Regions from separate parts of the Weizmannia sp. FSL W8-0401 genome, predicted to be linked through region 1. Evidence: riboswitches for the same ligand, from Rfam matches in the RefSeq annotation. Region 1 holds a riboswitch; each other region holds the start of a gene.
What was found. A riboswitch is a leader RNA that binds a small molecule or an ion and turns the genes downstream of it on or off. The one in region 1 is predicted to bind S-adenosylmethionine.

Region 1 (5,041 bases):
TCCGCAATATAATGGCACTTTTCCGGATTGGACAGCGGCAGGGTGCCATTTGAGATTTCAACATATTCGCATGCAAACCGCCGGCAGTATTGAACGTACCGATCCGTCTTTCCCTGGCTGGCAAACTTTTCAAATAAAGTGCCGCCGAAAAAGAAGGCAATGCCGTTTTGCCTCAGGTGATCTATTTTTTCTTCCAAATGGCGCGAAACCACCGATGTTCCCCAGCCGAATTTGACGAAATCAATATAAGGGGCTGCACTGTTCATGGTATCTTTAAAAAAGTTCAGCGGAATGCCATTGTCAATTAAGATGGTGATTCCGCAATCCCGCGGTTTCTCATTGCGTAAAGGCAGTGTCAAACCATGGTCATTCATCTTCAACCCTCACGATCGTTGGAAATTCTCCTGTTGGATCAATTTTCATAACAAACCCGCAGTCTCTTTCGTTGATGCAAAATTCTAGGTCAGCCGGGTTAAATGCAGGCTGTCCGGGATCAAGAAATTTCTTTGCAACACTGGCATTTACAATCTCCTTGATCACTGATTCCGGCTTTATCGTGCCGGAGCCGGTAAGGATGCTTTCCATGTATAATGCGCATGCCAGGTCATCTTCCCCCGTCGGATGGGAAGCGATCATGTTGATGCGGGCGTTGTCTTTGCCTTTCCATTTGCGCAGGACCCATTTTGCCGTCATTTTTGCATTCGAAAAGCCGGTAACATAGACTTCCTTTGCACAAAGGGCGCGGAAGGCTGCTTTTACCCCGTTTGTGGATGTTTGCACCAGCGTTTTGCCGGCTAACGGCTGTTTGGCGATGGCGGCCGGTGAATGGCCCAAATCAAATCCCGGTATCGGAAGCCCGTTCCCTTCGCCCGTGAGCAAGACATGCGGGTATTTGTCTTTGATACAAAAAGCCGCTTCTTTTGAGTCTGCCAGCCATATCTCTTTTACGCCGCCCAAAAAGGCATGGTGGGCAACCGTAAACGCGCGGATCACATCGATCACAATATTGGCATCCCCGTCTTCCGGCGTGATCTCATTCCCCTGGTAAATGTGGATGTTCATCCATTCCCCCCTCATTCTGTGCAAAAGATACATAAAGTATATTGGAGGGACGCTTGATGCGGAACTTGCCACCCTTTTCTTTTTTTATCGCCCCCGTCTGTTCAAAAAAGAATTGACTCCCGCCGCATTTGATTGTATAATGTTTTCAATGATTTCTAAATAATGATTCGTTCTTCTTATCCAGAGAGGTGGAGGGAAAGGCCCTTTGAAGCCTCGGCAACAGGTTGAAAAACACTGTGCCAATTCCTGCAGACAATCGTCTGAAAGATAAGAGAAGTTGACCATTGTGCGCCGGCTCTTCTTATCTTTGTAAGAAGAGCTTTTTTCGAAGGTGCTTCTCATGGAAAGAAGCGGATTAAAATCCAAGTAAACTTCTATGTCTATTTGGATTAGGATGTCATACATAAATAAACAAATGAAAAGTGCATGCAAACATTGCGAGGTGGAAGATTTGCCGTTAAGTGTACAAAACAGCCCGTTTAGTAAAGAACAGGCGGAAAAGTTAAATGAACTGCTGCAAATGTTAACGGATCAGCAAAAATTATGGCTGAGCGGATATTTAACCTATCCGTTTGCCGAACAAGGAACGAATCCCCCGGGAAGTACAGCTGTTGCTGAAAAGCCGGTACAGACGGCAACCAAAACGGTTACGCTGCTGTTTGGTTCCGAGACAGGCAATGCCCAGGCGCTTGCCGAAGCATTCGCCGCCAGATTAAAAGAAATGCAGTTTGCCGTATCTTTTTCGGCACTCGATGCGGCCAAGCCGAAAGATTTAAAAAATGCAGGGTATCTGCTCATCATTACAAGCACACAAGGGGAAGGGGACCCGCCCGACAACGCATTGTCTTTCTATGAGCTGATCCACAGCAGAAAAGCCCCAAAACTGGACGGGGTCCCTTTTTCCGTTTTGGCGCTTGGGGACCAGACATATGAGTTTTTTTGCAAGGTCGGAAAAGAGATCGACAAGAGGCTGGAAGAGTTGGGCGGGGAACGGCTCTATCCGCGAGTGGATTGCGATGTGGATTATGAAGAAGACGCCCAGGAATGGTTTGAAGGGGTTACAGGCGTGCTCCAGTCATCTGCCTTGCCGCCTTCAACCGCTGCCGATGCCACCCGGCCTGCAAACACCGATTATTCCAAATCCAACCCGTTCCAGGCGGAAGTGCTGGAAAATATCAATTTGAACTGGGAAGGGTCCAATAAAGAAACGCACCATATCGAATTATCCCTTGAAGGTTCCGGTTTTACATTTGAACCGGGGGACAGCATCGGGATTTACCCGGAAAATGACCCGGAACTCGTGGAACGGCTGATCGAAAAGCTCGGCTGGGATCCAAAAGAACCGGTTCCGATCAATAAAAAAGGGGAAGTACTGCCGGCCAGGGAAGCATTGCTCAGACATTATGAAATTACGAGATTAACAAAACCACTGCTTCAGCAGGCAGCCGTGCTTTTCGGAAACAAAGGGCTTACGGCTTTGCTTGAAAATGAAGCGGAGGCAAAGGCATACCTTGAAGGACGGGGCCTGATCGATCTTGTCGAGGAATATCCGCCGGAAAAAGTGGAAGTGCAAGCTTTTGTACAAATGCTCCGGAAAATGCCGCCGCGGCTTTATTCGATCGCAAGCAGTTGGAAAGCGAACCCCGATGAAGTCCATCTTGTCATTGCACTGGACTGCTATACAGCAAACGGAAGGGTGCGCGAAGGAGTTTGCTCCGGGCAAGTCGCAGGCAGGATAAAACCGGGAGACAAGCTGCCGGTTTATGTCCACCGCAATCCGAATTTCAAACTTCCGGCTGACCCGGATGTGCCGGTGATCATGATCGGGCCGGGAACAGGCGTGGCGCCGTTCCGTTCTTTCCTGGAAGAAAGGGAAGCGGAAGGGATCACCGGCCGAACATGGCTGTTTTACGGGGACCAGCATTTTGCGACGGATTTTCTGTATCAGCTTGACTGGCAAAACTGGCTGAAAAATGGCGTGCTCGAACGGATGGATGTGGCTTTTTCGCGCGACCAGGCAGAAAAAATATACGTCCAGCACCGGATGCTTGAAAAAAGCAAAGATTTTTATGCATGGCTTGAAAAAGGCGCCTGTGTGTATGTGTGCGGTGATGAGAAGCACATGGCCCGCGACGTCCAGGAAACGCTGCTTCACATTCTTGAAACAGAAGGCAATATGGCGAGGGAAGAGGCAGAGGATTATTTACAGGAAATGCGACGGGCAAAACGATACCAGCGTGATGTGTATTAACAGAGAGGGGCAGGAAGATGGCTGATAAAAAACTTGATCCGCTTGAAACGATAAAAGAAAAAAGCCGATTTTTAAGAGGAACGATTGCGGAAGGACTCAAAGATCCGCTGACCGGTGCGATATCCGAGGACGATAATAAACTGTTGAAATTTCATGGCAGCTACCAGCAGGACGACCGGGATATCCGCAACGAGCGGCGCAAAAAGAAACTGGAGCCGGCTTACCAGTTTATGGTGCGTGTCCGCATTCCGGGCGGCGTTGCGACCCCGGAACAGTGGCTTGTGATGGATGAACTGGCGCAAAAATACGGGAACGGAACGCTGCGTATGACGACCCGGCAGACATTCCAGATGCATGGCATTTTAAAATGGAATTTAAAGCAGGCCATCCGCGAAATGAACGATGCGCTCATGACGACGCTTGCTGCGTGCGGGGATGTGAACCGGAATGTGATGTGCAACCCGAACCCGTACCAGTCGGATGTGCATGCCGAGGTGTATGAATGGGCGAAAAAAACGAGCGACCACTTGTTGCCGCGGACTTCCGCGTATCATGAAATCTGGCTGGAAGATGAAAAAATCATTGATACAAAAGAGCAGGAAGATTCCGAACCGCTGTACGGCCCGAAGTATTTGCCGCGGAAGTTTAAAATCGGGTTTGCTGTGCCGCCTTCCAATGATGTCGATATTTTTTCACAGGATTTAGGGTTTATCGCCATTTTGAATGAAGGGAAGCTTGAAGGGTTTAATGTCGCGGTTGGCGGCGGGATGGGCATGACCCATGGCGATCCGAAAACATATCCGCAGCTTGCCCGGATCATCGGTTTTTGCACGCCGAACCAGGTGATTGAAGTGGCGGAAAAAGTGGTGTCGATCCAGCGCGACTACGGCAACCGCGCGAACCGGAAAAATGCGCGTTTCAAGTACACCATTGACGCGCGGGGGCTTGAATGGATCAAGGCGGAACTGAATGAACGGCTCGGCTGGGATCTCGGGGAGGCCCGCCCGTTCCATTTTGACCATAACGGCGACCGTTACGGCTGGATCAAAGGCGATGGCAAATGGCATTTGACGTTATTTGTCCAAAGCGGCAGGATCAAAGATTTTGACGGCTATCCTTTGATGACCGGGCTGCGCGAAATTGCAAAAATCCATCAGGGCGAGTTCCGCCTGACCCCGAATCAGAATGTCATCATTTCCAATGTAACCGACGAAATGAAAGGAAAGATTGACGAACTGGTTGAAAAATACCATCTGACGGACGGCAAGCATGCTTCCGCCCTCAGAAGAAACTCGATGTCCTGTGTCGCATTCCCGACTTGCGGCCTTGCGATGGCGGAAGCAGAACGGTACTTGCCGGAACTGCTCGGAAAAATCGAGGAGATTTTGGACGAAGCGGGGCTGCGCGAAGAAGAAATCGTCATCCGGATGTCGGGCTGCCCGAACGGATGTTCAAGGCCGGCGCTTGCGGAAATGGCTTTTATCGGAAAGGGCCCCGGAAAATACAATTTGTATTTGGGTGGCAGCTTCACCGGCGACAGGCTTGCTTGCCTTTATAAGGAAAATATCGGGGAAGAAGAGATCCTCTCGTCACTGCGCCCGATTCTTTTGCAATATGCAAAAGAACGGCAGGAAGGCGAACATTTCGGGGATTTCGTCATCCGCGCCGGAATTGTAGAAGCGATCCGTGACGGACGTGATTTTCATAAACCGGCAGCGGTGAATAAAT
Region 2 (5,041 bases), 1.6 Mb from region 1:
TCGCTGTCCCGACAACCCAGCGCGTAAACGGAATGATCGCGACAACGAGAATAATAAACGGGATCGACCGGAAAATATTGATAATCACATTTAAAATATTAAAAATCCATTTGTTTTCCCAAATGCCGTTTTCCCGGGTAATAACGAGGATCACGCCGACCGGAACGCCGATGATGATGGAAATGATTAATGATACAGCCACCATATACAGCGTCTGGCCCATTGCCGTGAAAAATTGCGGCCAAAACCATGACCAATCAAATGCCATTTTTCTCCACCTCCCGAATGATGGCTTCGTGATCGTTGATGTACTGAATGGCCCGCTTCATTTCTTCCGGGTCGCCTTTCAATTCGACAAGCAGGTTGCCGAAAGGAATGCCCTGAAGTTCGGTGATCATGCCATGAAGCACATTCAGGTCGATTGAAAAATGTTTTGCCGTATTGGATAACAGCGGCATATTGGTGGAAGCTCCTTTAAACAGGATCCGGTAAATGCCGTGCGGATTGTCTTTGCTGCTTTCATCGATCAGTTTTTGCACCGACGGCGGAATCGAATCATTCAGCACGGTTTTCACAAAGCTTCTCGCAATTTGCGTTTTCGGTTCTGTGAACAGGTCGATTACCGGGCCCTGCTCCACAATTTTTCCGCCGTCCAGCACTGCCACTTTATCACAAATGTCACGAATGACGTTCATTTCATGGGTGATCATAAGAATCGTGATGCCCAGCTCGTCCCGGACTTTCCGCAAAAGGGCAAGCACGGCTTCGGTCGTATTCGGGTCAAGGGCCGATGTTGCCTCGTCACAAAGCAGGATGTCCGGGTCTGTCGCAAGGGCTCTTGCAATGCCAACCCTTTGTTTCTGGCCGCCTGACAACTGGTCAGGGTAGTGGTGCATTCTCTCTTCTAACCCGACAAAAGACAATAATTCTGCCACTTTTGCCTTTATTTCTTCCTTCGGGCGGTGTTCCAGCACAAGCGGCATGGCTACGTTTTGAAAAATCGTCTTTGACTGAAGCAGATTGAACTGCTGGAAAATCATGCCGATTTTTTTCCGCTCTTGGCGCAGCTTTGCAGGCGGCAGGCGCACAAGGTCGATCCCGTTAACGAGCACTTTCCCAGAAGTCGGCCGCTCGAGCAGATTTACGCATCGGATCAGCGTGCTTTTCCCGGCGCCGCTGTAGCCGACCACCCCGAAAATTTCCCCTTTTTCAACACGCAGATTGATGCCTTTTAACGCTTCAACCTTTTTGTCCTTCCCTTTGCCGTATACTTTATGAATATCTTCTAATACCAGCATGTTGAAATCTCCTTCTGTTCCTTTTAGCAAAAAAAAACCCGCTTTCATTCGAAAGAGGTTTGCCGGTCAAGTGACTTATCTCTCAGAATGAACCATTCTGCAGGAATTAGCACCTTTCAAAAAAAGATTTGAAGGTTGCTGGACGTCATCGGGCCTGTCCCTCAGTCTCTCTGGATAAGTTATTCATTTGTTATATTTAAATATTAGTGGACGGCTCGGGATTTGTCAATTCATTATTTTATATTTTTTTGTTTTCCAATCATCAGACAACTTGAAACAAAGCCCGGTTTCCGCGCCACTCCACCTGAATTTCATGCTCAAAAAAGCGGGAAAGCACTTGTTTTTCAATCATCTCGGACGTGCGGCCCTGCCGGAAAACTTCCCCGTTCCTGATCAGCAATGTCTTTTGGAAAGCGGGGGAAATTTCTTCCGGATGGTGCGTCACATATACAAGCGCCGGGCCGTTCTCATCTTTTGCCAGCTCTTCCACACTTTCCAGCAAAATTTCCCGGGCAAATAAATCCAGCCCGTTGCAAGGCTCGTCCAAAATTAAGATGCGCGGTTCCGCCATTAACGCGCGCGCGATTAAAAGCTTCTGCCGCTCTCCTTGCGAACAATGTCCATAAGCACGGCCATAAAGGGCGGCACAATGCAATTGTTCCATCAAGCGCAAGGCTTTTTCTTCGTCTTCTGCATCCACCACTTCATACAGCCCGATCGATGCATATTTGCCGCTGATGACCACATCGCGTGCAAGCTGGGTGCGCGGTATCCTTTCCTGGATGGAGGAGCTGACCCAGCCGATTGATTTCCGCAGTTCCGGCAGGCTTGTTTTTCCGAACGCTTTGCCGAGCACCTTGATGCTGCCCTTTGTCGGCCAGATATACCCGTTGATCATATTGAGCAAAGTGGTTTTGCCGGAACCGTTTAAGCCGAGGACAGCCCAGTGCTCCCCTTTTTTGACCGTCCAGTGAATGTCCGAGAGCAGTTTTTTGCCGTCGCGCACCAGGCTCACACCAGCAACTTCGATTATATTTTCCATCTGTTCCATCCCCTTACATTTCGTACAAGTTTTCAGGCGCACAGGGGTTCACCCTGCGCCCTTCATTTATTCATGCTTGCGAGAAAATCCCCGAGCAGGTCTTCCGCATCTTCTTCTTTTTCCGGCGCTTCCGCTTCAGGGGGTGCCGGTTCGGCGGCGGCAGTTCTCCAGTCGAACGCATCAAGATCATCCGAACCGGGCGGCTCACCACCGGATTGAACCGGTTCCAGGTCTGCTTCTCCACTGGTTTGCGGCAATTCGTCTTCCTGTAAAAAAAGCGTATCATCCATAGAAACAGGTTGTTTCGAGAGGGCCGCAAAAAGCGAAGTCGCCCGGAGCGGATCCTGAATCAGCTCGTAAACAATGCTGCCGAGCATTGCTTCCGAATGTTCATGCTTCAGCCAATCATGCTGCACTTTTGTCAGTTTGCGCGGCAGCGGAATTGTAATCGTTTCTTTGTCTTTTACAAGCGACTGGTTCACGCCCTGTATCACATACCCGGCTATTTTAGCGGAGAAGTTCCGTTTCTCTTTTTCTTTTAACTTTGACAGCTCTTTTAAAATATGATCGGGCGTATCCTGGGGGATCCGGAACGCAATCGTCTGGCCCCGCTTCATCCCGCTTTGATTTTCCATATTTTTTCACCTTATTTGGATTCGACCGGTTTCTTTCCTTTGTCTTCCGGTTTATTGTTTTTCCTCACATAATCCGAAATTAATTTGTAGTAAGCATTGGCCATCATCCAGATGCTCTCTTTTTCATCTTCAAAGAAGTCGATATTGTAGCCATCAAGGCTGTTGTTCAGCGTTTTTAAGTAATCTTTCAGGACAACAGAGCCGCCGCCGACAAAATAGCAAATCTCTGTTTGCGAGTTTTTCTGCCAAACGTTCCGGAGCAGGCGGTATTGTTTCTTCGCAAGGTCAAACAGGATGCGGTCTGTAATATCGTGCACGCTTGTCCGGCTGCCTTTCACCATAATATGGTTGCGGTCATGCTTTTTCGTGATAATATCGACCACATCGCGGCGGCTGTCCAGTTCGACCCCGTATTTGACGCGGATTTCTTCACGGATCTGTTCAAGCGCTTCTGATACGCCGAGATTAAAGCCCTGCGCCCGGTCATCATCGACTGTCCTGTTTTTGATCACGGCGATATCCGTTGAGAGGCCGCCGATATCCTGGATCAAAATGCGTTTGTCAATCAAATCGCGGTTAATGATGTTTAAATCGTTATCCATGACGAGATTGATAAAAGCGGCAAAGCCTTCCGGATACACTTTGATTTCGTCAAACTTCAGGTTGACTTTCAATCCCTGATATTTCGGCGTGACAAGAAATTCCACCTGGTGGACGGATCCAAGCAACTGCGACCGGTAGCCCGCATCTTTCCCCTCTTTTACTTCGCGGAGCGGCAGGCCTGTCCCAAGTGTGTAATTGGCATCAATCACATTCTGGTTGCGGGTAAAAACTTTGGCGTTTTCTTCCCTTACTGCGTCAAGCGCAAGGCTTGTAAAAAGCAGGACGAGGGTCTGGTCCTCTTCCGATTTGCTGCTCCCAGGGTCCAGTTCGGTTGCATTATCACTTTTGGTTGCGAGCTCCCCGACACGGTAAATCACGTTATTTTCCTTTAAAGCAGGGGAGTGGACTTTTACATGGATGCCTTCAAGCGGATCTTTGCTGTCCAGTTCCTCAATGCCGATTACCGGCCGGTCTTCTATATCCCGCGCGATGACGTTCGGGATATTGAGCTCATACTCCATTTTTCCAAAAATGCCTTTTAAAGAATCATTGCCTACATCGACTGCGGCAATCCGCGTCTTTCCCATTCATTTTTCCTCCCTGTATCGCTTTCTTTGGCTTACTCTAAGAATATCTGAGTCTATAAAAATAATCAATACTCTGAACTTTTTTAACGAAAATGTAAACTTGTTTGCGGCTTGTAAACTTTTGAAAAATGTTGCCATAAAGCCATGTTTACAGCTTTGCAAACAAGTTTGCATTTTTGTATACAAGTGTTTGCGCTTGTGTAAACATGTAAACAGATTTGAAAACATGCAAACAAATACGCAAATAGGAGCAATATCCGCTCCTCCATAAAAAATTCACGGGTTTTTCCAAAATTCCAATTGACAGTGCGGCAATAAAGGCTACAATGTTTCATAGTATTGAAGAATGAACATCCACCAGGCCTGGCAACAAAACCGGTATAAAAGGCTTGGGGTATCATATAAAAGGGGGGAAATTGTTGACAACACAACAGCAATATTACAAAGACCAGACCCTGTTTCAGATTTCTTGGCCGCTCTTTATTGAGCTTTCTTTGCATATGGGGATCGGGATCATCGCAACCCTTATGCTCGGCCACTACGCCGATGATGCGGCTGCCGGGGTGGGCGTGGCCAACCAGCTGTTGAATATGTTTATTCTCATTTTTAATGTCACATCCGTCGGTGCAATTATCCTGATCGGGCAGAATCTTGGCGCCGGGAAAATGAAAGAGGCGCGCCAGGTCGCCCATTCCGCTTTCGGGCTGAATTTTTGGTTCGGCCTTGCCGTCGGGCTTTTTGTTTTTCTGTTTGGGCAACTGCTCCTCGGGTTTTTCGACATTCACGGAAGGGTTTATCAATACGCGCTGACATTTGTCAAAATTTGCGGGGCTTCCCTGTTTCTCGAGTCCATCTCCCTTGCTTTAAGCGCAGTGC
Region 3 (5,041 bases), 650 kb from region 1:
GTCCAGGCAAGTACCTGGTTTTAGCCGGGCTCCCGCTTATGCTTAAATAAGCGGGCCGCCGAGTTTTTCAATATCATCCGGCACTGATGAAAATTGCCGGAAATTTTCTTTGAACCGGGCTGCAAGTTCGAACGCTTTTTCACGGTAAGCCCGCTTGTCCACCCATGTATCTTGCGGATAAAGGACTTTCTCCGGCACCCCTTCAATACGGGCCGGGATGTGCAGCCCGAAAATATCATCCTGCCGCGTTTCCACATTTTTCAGTTTGCCGTTTATCGCAGCCCGGACCATGGCCCGCGTATAGCTTAATTTCATGCGGGAACCGGTTCCGTACGGGCCGCCTGTCCAGCCGGTATTGACAAGAAATACCTGGACGTTGTGCCTGCCAATTTTCTCTCCGAGCATTTCCGCATAAACGGCGGGCTCAAGCGGCAAAAACGGCGCGCCGAAGCAAGTGGAGAACACAGCTTCCGGGCGCGTGACGCCGCGTTCGGTGCCGGCCAGTTTGGAAGTGTAACCGCTTAAGAAATGGTACATGGCCTGCTCTTTTGTCAGCCTGCTGATCGGCGGCAGGACACCGGACGCATCAGCCGTCAGGAATATAATGGTTGACGGATGGCCGGCCATGCCGGAACGGGCAATATTGCCGATGTTTTCAATCGGGTAAGCAGCCCTTGTATTTTCCGTCAGTGCATTGTTGCCATATTGCGGCCTACGGGACACCGGATCTACGACTACATTTTCAAGTACGGTCCCAAACCGGATTGCCCGGTAAATTTGCGGTTCTTTTTCTTCTGTAAGCCCGATGCACTTTGCATAGCATCCGCCTTCAATATTGAAGACGCCGCTGTCGGACCAGCCGTGCTCATCGTCCCCTATAAGCGCGCGCTCCGGATCGGCGGAAAGTGTCGTTTTCCCGGTCCCGGACAAGCCGAAAAACAGGGCCGTATCGCCGTTTTTCCCGGTATTGGCGGAGCAGTGCATGGGAAGGATGCCTTTTTGCGGCAGCAAATAATTCATGATGGAAAAAATGCTTTTTTTCATTTCGCCTGCATATTCCGTTCCGCCGATCAGAATCATCCGGCGTTCAAGTGAAATCATGATGAACGCTTCGGAATTCGTGCCGTCAAGCGCCGGGTCTGCTTTAAACAGCGGCGCGGAAAGAATGGTAAATTGCGCATCGTGTTGATTGAGTTCCTCCGCATCCGGCCGGATAAACAATTGATGCGCGAATAAATTATGCCAGGCGAACTCATTCACGGTCTGGATCGGAAGGCGGCTTTTTGGATCGGCACCCGCAAAACCTTTAAACACAAAAATTTCGTCTTTCCCTTTTAAATGCCGGACCATTTTTTCATAGAGCCTGTTGAACACGCCGGGAGATACCGGCTGGTTGATTTTGCCCCAGTCGACACGGTCTTTTGATTCGGAGTCGACGACAATAAATTTATCTTTCGGAGACCTTCCTGTGTATTTTCCTGTTGTAGCAGAAATGGCCCCTTCCGTTGTCAGCACAGCTTCTTTCCGTTCAATAATTTTTTCCATTAATTGCGGCACGGAAAGCTGCATGCGCACATTTTCCCCCGACAACAAAAACTTTAAATCGTCAGAAGCGCCAATCAGATCCATTTTCATAAACCGCCCCTTTGAATAACTTATTTCGCTTTAAACGATATCAGTATAACATATTCATCCGTTTATTACATACTTTTTTCCGGGAAAAATGCAGGGGGCAAAAGGGCAAATGGTGAAAAAAGCATTGACAGCGCCTGCTAAATTGCGTATGATTTTACTTTGAACGGATACTCTTATCCCGAGCTGGTGGAGGGACGGGCCCGATGAAACCCAGCAACCCGCCTCTGGAACAGGCAATGCGCTCGCAACGCAGCTGCCGCTTGACTTCCAGGCAAAGGTGCTAACCTGCAGCAAGGAATGTTTCCTTGAACGATAAGAGTGAAAGGCGCGATTGATTGAAGTCAAAACCTTTCCACTCATATGAATGGGAAAGGTTTTTATTTTTGGCTTTGTACTTAAAATGAATCGAGTTTAGGGTATGAGTACCGTTTCCAATATGTAACCATATAAGGAGGAAAAGCGGATGTTAAAAGGACGGCATTTGTTCACATCGGAATCGGTGACGGAAGGCCATCCGGACAAAATTTGCGACCAGATTTCCGATGCCATTTTGGATGCCATTTTAGAAAAAGACCCGAATGCCCGCGTTGCCTGCGAAACTACCGTCACGACAGGGCTCGTGCTCGTCACGGGGGAAATTTCCACCAATACATATGTGGATATTCCGAAAGTGGTGCGCAAGACCATTAAAGAGATTGGCTATACGCGCGCGAAATACGGTTTTGATGCGGAAACCTGCGCTGTTTTGACATCGATTGACGAACAGTCCGAGGATATTGCGCGCGGCGTTAACCAGGCTTTGGAAGCCCGCGAAGGCGGGATGAGCGATGAAGAGATTGAGGCAATCGGAGCCGGCGACCAGGGCCTGATGTTCGGGTTTGCCTGCAATGAGACAGAAGAGCTGATGCCGCTTCCCATTTCGCTTGCCCACAAGCTTGCCCGCCGTCTTGCTGAACTCCGCAAACATGAAGTGATCCCGTATTTGCGCCCGGATGCGAAGACACAGGTGACAGTTGAATATGATGAGAACAACCAGCCTGCCCGGATTGATACGATTGTCATTTCAACGCAGCATAATCCTGACATCAGTGCCGGGCAAATTCAGGAGGATATGAAAAAATACGTCATTGAACCGGTTGTGCCGGCAGACTTACTCGATGCGGATACAAAGTATTTGATTAATCCGACCGGCCGCTTTGTTATCGGCGGCCCTCAAGGGGATGCCGGGCTGACCGGCCGCAAAATCATTGTCGACACGTACGGCGGCTATGCACGCCACGGCGGCGGCGCATTTTCCGGGAAAGACCCGACGAAAGTGGACCGTTCCGCTGCTTATGCCGCCCGCTATGTTGCGAAAAATATTGTTGCGGCCGGCCTTGCGGAAAAATGTGAGGTACAGCTTGCGTATGCGATCGGGGTGGCGAAGCCCGTTTCCATTTCCATCGATACGTTTGGGACTGGAAAAGTTCCGGAAGAAGTGCTGATCGAGGCGGTTGAAGCCCATTTTGACCTGCGCCCGGCCGGCATTATCAAAATGCTCGACTTGCGCCGCCCGATTTACAGACAGACCGCTGCGTACGGGCATTTCGGCCGCGATGATTTGGATGTGCCTTGGGAAAAAACGGACAAAGCCGGGGCGTTGAATGAATTCGTCCGCAATCATATCGGAAAATAATGGGAAAAAGAGCGTGCCTGGTATACAGGCCGCTCTTTTTCATGCAGCGGGGGGAATAAGGGAGGCATTCGGAGGATAAAACGCCGGTGACGGGAAGCGCCCACATGCGGGGGCAGAGAATACAACGGATGGGGCTGTTTGACAGAAAGACCGGGAACAGAACCGGGGCGCTTATGATGAGCGTCTGCAACGCGGGCATAAGAACCGACCGGCGCAAAGTTTGGATGATGCGGTCCGGCCCATTTATTAGAAATCCTGTATGTCCCTTTTTTAACAAAATCCCTGCAAACTGCCGGAAAACATGCTAAACTATATTACATGTGCAGATTTTGGCCGTCAAATTTTGGCGGAAATGGATTTGTTTTTTCAAGAAATAAATTTACAATAGAAGTATATCGAAATGATTAAAGTAGGTGACTTTTTACATGTGCGGATTTATTGGCTGCGTCCATGACCATCCCGTTACATTATCAGACGAAGACAGGCAACGGTTTAAACAGATGAACCATATGATCGAGCACCGTGGCCCGGATGATGAAGGCTTTTATGAAGACGAACATATCCAGTTCGGTTTCAGGCGCCTGAGCATTATCGACATCGAGGCGGGGCACCAGCCTTTAACATACGAAAACGAACGGTACTGGATCATTTTTAATGGCGAAATTTATAATTATGTTGAATTGCGTGAAGAATTATTAAAAGAAGGGATGGCATTCGAAACGAATTCGGATACGGAAGTCATCCTTGCCATGTACAGCCGTTACGGCGAAAAAGCAATCGGGCGCCTGCGCGGGATGTTCGGATTTGCGATCTGGGATAAGCAGGAACAAACGCTGTGCGGCGCGCGCGACCCGTTCGGCATTAAACCGTTTTTCTATTATGAAGACGGCGATAAAATGTATTTCGGTTCCGAAAAGAAAAGCATTTTGCTTGCCATGGAAAAACCGGAACTCAATTATGATGCTGTCCAATACTATTTAACCTATCAATTTGTGCCGGAACCTTTCAGCATGACGAGTGGCATCCGAAAACTCGAACCGGGCCATTATTTTATGAAAAAAATCGGCAAACCGATGGAAATCAAACAGTTCTGGAAAGCTTCCTTCCACCCGGTCCATAAGAGCGAGGACGAATTTGTAAAAGAAGTACGCGATGTGCTTATCGATTCCGTAAAGGTACATATGCGCAGCGATGTACCGGTTGGCGCGTTCCTGTCGGGCGGGATCGATTCCTCGATTACGGCATCGATTGCAAAACAGTTCCACCCGGGCATTAAAACATTCTCCGTCGGATTCGAACGTGATGGCTACAGCGAGATCGATGTTGCCAAAGAAACGGCGGAAAAACTCGGTGTTGAAAATATCAGCTATGTGATCACGCCGGAGGAATATATGAAAGAACTGCCAAAAATTATTTGGCATATGGACGATCCGCTCGCAGATCCTGCTTGTGTTCCCCTTTATTTTGTGGCGCGCGAAGCAAGAAAGCATGTGACCGTTGTCCTGTCCGGCGAAGGCGCGGATGAATTGTTCGGCGGCTATAATATTTACCGTGAACCGCAGTCGCTTGAAGTTTTTGATAAAATTCCGGCTGCCGGAAAATCAATTTTGAAGGCTTTGGCGAAAGTGCTGCCGGAAGGGGTAAAAGGAAAGAGCTTTATCGAACGCGGTGTCACGCCAATGGAAGACCGTTATATCGGCAATGCGAAAATGTACACGGAAGAAGAAAAAC
Region 4 (5,041 bases), 970 kb from region 1:
TTGTTTGGCGAAAATGCGATCCAGACGCTCGATGGAAAAGAGCATCTCCACCGGAAAGCGCTGTTTTTATCGCTGATGGGGCCGGATGCGCAGCAGCATTTGGCATAAATGGTCCGGGCAGCATGGGAAGCGCGCATCCCCGAATGGGAGCAAAAAGACCGTATTGTTTTGTTTGACATCCAACATGTGAAAAAGAAAACGCCTGCCGGTGAATGGCGGGCGTTTTCTTTTTTCTCAATCGTCTCTTCCCAAAATGCCGAGAATTTGCAAAATGTAAATAAACAGGTTGATAAAATCAAGGTACAGGCTTAAAGCCAAAAGCGGGACCATTTCCTCGGAAATGCCATGGTGCTTCATTTGGTTAAAGTCAAAAACAACATACAGGGAAAAAACAATCGCGCCAATGAAGGAGTACGCGAGCATCCCGGTTGAGGTTAACGGGCTGAAAATGCTGAATATTCCGATGAAGATCAGCGCCAACAATGCGACAAGCAATGCGGTGCTTAAAAAGCCAAGATCCCTCTTGGTAACGGCCCCAATAACACCCATCACGGCAAAAATGCCGAACGTGGAACCAAAAGCGAGCAGGACGACCTCAGCACCGGCCTGGGATGCATAATAAGCTACAATCGGATATGTCGTAATACCGGAAATAAAGGTGAAAGCATAAACGAACATATACCCGACGCTCTTTTTCCTTCTTAACCAGAAAGCGGCGATGACCATTGCAATTTCTGCAACCATCAGCGGCATCATAAGCGCAGGCGGAATGAATCTCCCCGTATATAAACCCGCCGTTGCAAACAGCAGTGAAACGGCAAAGACGCCAAGCACTTTCTGGAATACAGACCTTGATTGTATGGCCTCCATAAAATCCCTCCTTTGTTTTTCTTATTACTATTATATTTTCACATCGCCCCTGATTTCAATCTTTCCGTCCCATTTTAAAAAATTTTGCGAATGCCCTTGACAAAAATAGGTGGAACATTTAAAGTGTATTTAAACTAAATAATATTTAAAATTCTTATCCAGAGAGGTGGAGGGACTGGCCCCTTGAAGCCTCGGCAGCGGTCTTTTTTAAAGAACTGTGCCAATTCCAGAAAGCAATTGCTTGAAGATAAGAAGAGCGGACGGTTCTGTTTTGCAATCCATACCTCTTCTTATTGCCGAAGAGGTTTTTTTAATGGGCCCATGCAGCTAAAAGCAATTTCTTTCTGCGCACAGCAGCTGTTTTAAAAAATATGCAGAAAGAGGGAATCATGATGACAAAAACATTAACAAAAGCGCCGTACAGGGCAGACATTGTCGGAAGCTTTTTGCGCCCGGCCCGGTTGAAGAAAGCGCGGGAAAAATTTGCAGCGGGAACCATCCCGGCCGAAGACTTGCGTGCAATAGAAGATGAAGAAATCCGCCGCCTGGTCGACAAACAAATTGAAGCCGGCCTCGAAGCGGTAACGGACGGAGAATTCCGGCGGAGGTTCTGGCATACAGATTTCATGGAACATTTAAACGGGGTAAAAGGATACGTGCCGAACCATGGATACCGGTTTGTCGGCATCGAAACGGAAGCTTATGACGTCCGGGTAACCGGAAAAGTCTCCTTTAACCCGGACCATCCGCACATAAAAGATTTTATTGCGCTGAAAGAAATCGCCGGGGACAGGGCGGTTGCGAAAATGACTATTCCAAGCCCGAATCAGTTTTTCAATGCGGGAATCCGCAATGAAGACATTTACCCGGATCTTGAAGAATACGCAAATGATATTATCCAAACTTACCGGGATGCGATCAAAGCTTTTTATGATGCCGGCTGCCGCTACTTGCAGCTGGATGATGTTTATCTTGCCGGCCTGTGTGCACCGAAACTGCCGTTTGCAGACAGTGAGCTCGAAAGGGAAAGATTGATTGATCTCGCTTTACATGTAGCAAACAGCGTACTGGAAGACAAGCCGGATGATCTGACCATCACAACCCATCTGTGCCGCGGCAACTACCAGTCGAAATGGGCTTTTGAAGGTCCGTATGATAAAATTGCCCCGAAAATCTTTGCAAATGAAAAAGTAGACGGGTTTTTCCTTGAATACGACGATGAGCGTTCCGGCGGGTTTGAACCGTTGAAATACATTCCGGAAGGCGGGCCGAAAGTCGTGCTTGGCATTTTTACATCGAAAAAGGGAGAGCTTGAAGATAAAGTGCTGATCAAAAACCGGATTCGGGAAGCATCCAGGTATGTACCGCTCGAACAGCTTTGCATCAGCACCCAGTGCGGCTTCTCCTCCACCCACCACGGCAATCTTTTAACAGAAGAGCAGCAGTGGGACAAAGTAAAATATATTGTGGATACCGCAAAGGAAATTTGGGGATAAACCGGGAAAACCCGCTGGGGCAGCCAGCGGGTTTTTTATCATGATGGAGGCACGAATCCCTTTCCTGTCTGCTTGTTCATGATCGAAGCACACAGCCCTTGCTTTAATGCGAATGCTGGGCACGGTTGACATTCCCCCGAACCCCGTGTGCGTGGGCTGCTTCTTCAGCCGGCGATTTAATGAAAAGCGTAATCGCAAAAGAGACCAGGCAGAGAATCGTGATCGCATGGAATGTCGGCATAAAGCCCCCGAGAAGGGAAGCGATGACCGATCCGGATAATGCGCCGATGCCGAAGCCTTGGTAAATCACTGAATAATTGGCGCTTTGATTTTTCAGGCCGAAGAAGTCTGAAATAATAGCCGGAAATACGGTGACATTTCCGCCGAAACCGAAAGCAATCGCAGCAACACAGATAAAGAACAGGGCGAAATTTAAGTGGGCATAGCTCAAAATGGAAACCGCAACGGCCGTCGCGAGCAGCGTCCCTGATACCACTTTCATTCTTCCCACATGGTCTGATAAACCGCCGAGAACGAGCCGCCCGATGGTGTTAAAGACGGCAATCAGCGCCACTGCATTGCTGGCCGTCGCAACATCCAGCCCGACAAGCCTCGTGCCGATGTCTTTAACAAGGCCGATCAGATATAAACCGCTCATACACGCCGTGAAGAACACGATGAATAAGAGGTAAGCTTGTTTCGTTTTGAGCATTTCTTTGATGGTAAAATCTTTTCCGGCCGGCTGTTTGGACACAGTACCGGATGTGGTTGTATTTTCTGCTTCTTTCAAGAGGAAAGATCCGCCGGTGATCATGGCAATTGCAATCACTCCCCAGCAAAGAAAAGCCTGTGTGACACCAAACGAACTGAGGACGGCACCGTTTATAAACTTAAATACCAGGCTGCCGGTCCCGTATGCCCCGACGGAGATGCCTGAAACGAGGCCTTTTTTATCCGGAAACCATTTCATTAAATTGGATAAAGTCGTGATATAAGCTGTCCCGTCTGCATAACCGACAATAAGGCCTGCCAACAGATAGAGCATCCAAAGTGAAGGTGCAAATGAACTCAAGATTAATCCTGCGCCAAGCAAAATGCCGGAAAAAGCAACCAAGCGGCGCAGCCCCCATTTTGCCTGCAATTTTGTCGCAAACAATGTCGATACTGCAAGTGCTAGGCTTAAAATAGAAAATGTCGTCGATACTGCACTCAATTGCCACCCGAATTTATCAACAAGCGGCTGGTTAAATAAACTCCATGTATAAACAGTCCCAAGCCCCATTTGTACAATCATCGTCCCCAATACAATCAGGCTGCGGTTTGCTTTTCGTTCTAACATGTCCGATTCCCTCCGTTTCTTCTGTCCTTTTCTACAGTTCAAATTATAGTACGAAAATAAGGAGGGAACTCATTTTCGGAACGAGAATGCTTTAAAAAGGAATAAACGGTATACAGAAAGGAATGGATGGCACAGGAACAAACCGCTTCTTGAAACTTTCCCGCGCAATGTCCATAAAAGATGGCATATGGATAAAATCAGGTATTCCAATTTATGCACAATCTTCCTGAAAAACGGTATTGCCGGAAGCAGGCCATGCCCGCTTTTTCGGCGCAACACCTTGGAGGATGGCAAATTGGAAAGCAGGCAACTTTTCACACGCGAACGGCCGCAGTGCGCAAAGTAGGCCATGCTATTTTTCACGCCCGCCCCGGCAAAAAAGGAAAAAGCCGGCATACACTTTTTGTTCATGCCAGCCGCTTTTCCTGCATGGCTGGGCGCTTTATATTAAAAATGCATCAGCGCTTTAAACTGTTTCACATTTCTTCTGCTTACCGGTATTTCCGCGTCCATCCCTTTTAAACGGAGCAAATACGTCTGATTGAACCACGGCACAATTTCCCGGATCTTCGTTAAATTTACAAGATAAGACCGGTGGCAGCGAAAGAAAAGATCCTCAGGCAAAAGGGACTGGAACTCGGATATCGCCATGGGCATTTCAAACGTTTCCTGTTGTGTATAAACAAGCGTGATTTTTTCCTGAGCGGCGCAGTAAAAAATATCGTTTGCATCCGCCACAATAATTTTCTCGCCCTTGCGCAAATTCACCCGCTCTTTCCGGTGAAGCCCGCCATTTCGCGGCACAGCCCCTTCTTCTCCCGGCAATGGATGCTCTCTTTTATACGCAGCCTCAAGCCTTTTCAACATGGCGGCAATTCTTTTTTCTTCATATGGTTTTAAAATATAATCAAATGCTTCCAGTTCAAAAGCCTGTACGGCGTGTTCCTTATAAGCCGTTGTAAAAATAATATACGGTTTATGCGCAAATTTGCTGATGCTTCCTGCCAGCAGCATGCCGTCCAGGAAAGGAATATTAATATCAAGAAAAATCGCATCTGTTTCATGTTCCTGTAAAAATTTCAGCACATCCAGCCCGTCTTCAAAACAATCGGTAATCTCAATCCCGCTGTACGTTTCAATCAAATACGCCAGTTCTTCACGTGCCGGTATTTCGTCTTCCACTATAATGGCTTTCATATTCTCCCACCTTCGGAACCTCAAAATAAACTTCTGTTCCGGGATTCAGCCTTCTGATGGCCAGGCCGTCTCCGTAAATCAGTTTGACACGGCGATGGACATTATAAAGGCCAATCTGTGTGACCGACATATTATCCTG

Region 2: another riboswitch for S-adenosylmethionine. It lies ahead of NSU00_RS15440 (methionine ABC transporter ATP-binding protein); the one in region 1 lies ahead of NSU00_RS07360 (assimilatory sulfite reductase (NADPH) flavoprotein subunit).
Region 3: another riboswitch for S-adenosylmethionine. It lies ahead of metK (methionine adenosyltransferase); the one in region 1 lies ahead of NSU00_RS07360 (assimilatory sulfite reductase (NADPH) flavoprotein subunit).
Region 4: another riboswitch for S-adenosylmethionine. It lies ahead of NSU00_RS12395 (5-methyltetrahydropteroyltriglutamate--homocysteine S-methyltransferase); the one in region 1 lies ahead of NSU00_RS07360 (assimilatory sulfite reductase (NADPH) flavoprotein subunit).

The regions. Positions count from the first base shown of each region.
Region 1 covers NZ_JBBPAG010000001.1:1,546,439-1,551,479, forward strand. The annotation lists partial or broken gene NSU00_RS07350 (phosphosulfolactate synthase) at 1-374, opposite strand, end outside; gene NSU00_RS07355 (2-phosphosulfolactate phosphatase) at 367-1,062, opposite strand; SAM riboswitch class I at 1,236-1,336, shown strand; gene NSU00_RS07360 (assimilatory sulfite reductase (NADPH) flavoprotein subunit) at 1,457-3,313, shown strand; gene cysI (assimilatory sulfite reductase (NADPH) hemoprotein subunit) at 3,331-5,041, shown strand, end outside.
Region 2 covers NZ_JBBPAG010000001.1:3,170,204-3,175,244, forward strand. The annotation lists gene NSU00_RS15435 (methionine ABC transporter permease) at 1-268, opposite strand, end outside; gene NSU00_RS15440 (methionine ABC transporter ATP-binding protein) at 258-1,298, opposite strand; SAM riboswitch class I at 1,371-1,479, opposite strand; gene NSU00_RS15445 (ABC transporter ATP-binding protein) at 1,561-2,340, opposite strand; gene NSU00_RS15450 (hypothetical protein) at 2,403-2,975, opposite strand; gene NSU00_RS15455 (ParM/StbA family protein) at 2,987-4,165, opposite strand; gene NSU00_RS15460 (MATE family efflux transporter) at 4,585-5,041, shown strand, end outside.
Region 3 covers NZ_JBBPAG010000001.1:2,196,429-2,201,469, reverse strand. The annotation lists gene NSU00_RS10735 (DNA mismatch repair protein MutT) at 1-24, shown strand, start outside; gene pckA (phosphoenolpyruvate carboxykinase (ATP)) at 43-1,629, opposite strand; SAM riboswitch class I at 1,806-1,954, shown strand; gene metK (methionine adenosyltransferase) at 2,099-3,310, shown strand; gene asnB (asparagine synthase (glutamine-hydrolyzing)) at 3,736-5,041, shown strand, end outside.
Region 4 covers NZ_JBBPAG010000001.1:2,512,934-2,517,974, forward strand. The annotation lists gene NSU00_RS12385 (hypothetical protein) at 1-108, shown strand, start outside; gene NSU00_RS12390 (Bax inhibitor-1/YccA family protein) at 235-870, opposite strand; SAM riboswitch class I at 1,022-1,124, shown strand; gene NSU00_RS12395 (5-methyltetrahydropteroyltriglutamate--homocysteine S-methyltransferase) at 1,263-2,366, shown strand; gene NSU00_RS12400 (L-lactate MFS transporter) at 2,470-3,705, opposite strand; gene NSU00_RS12405 (LytR/AlgR family response regulator transcription factor) at 4,153-4,902, opposite strand; gene NSU00_RS12410 (sensor histidine kinase) at 4,862-5,041, opposite strand, start outside.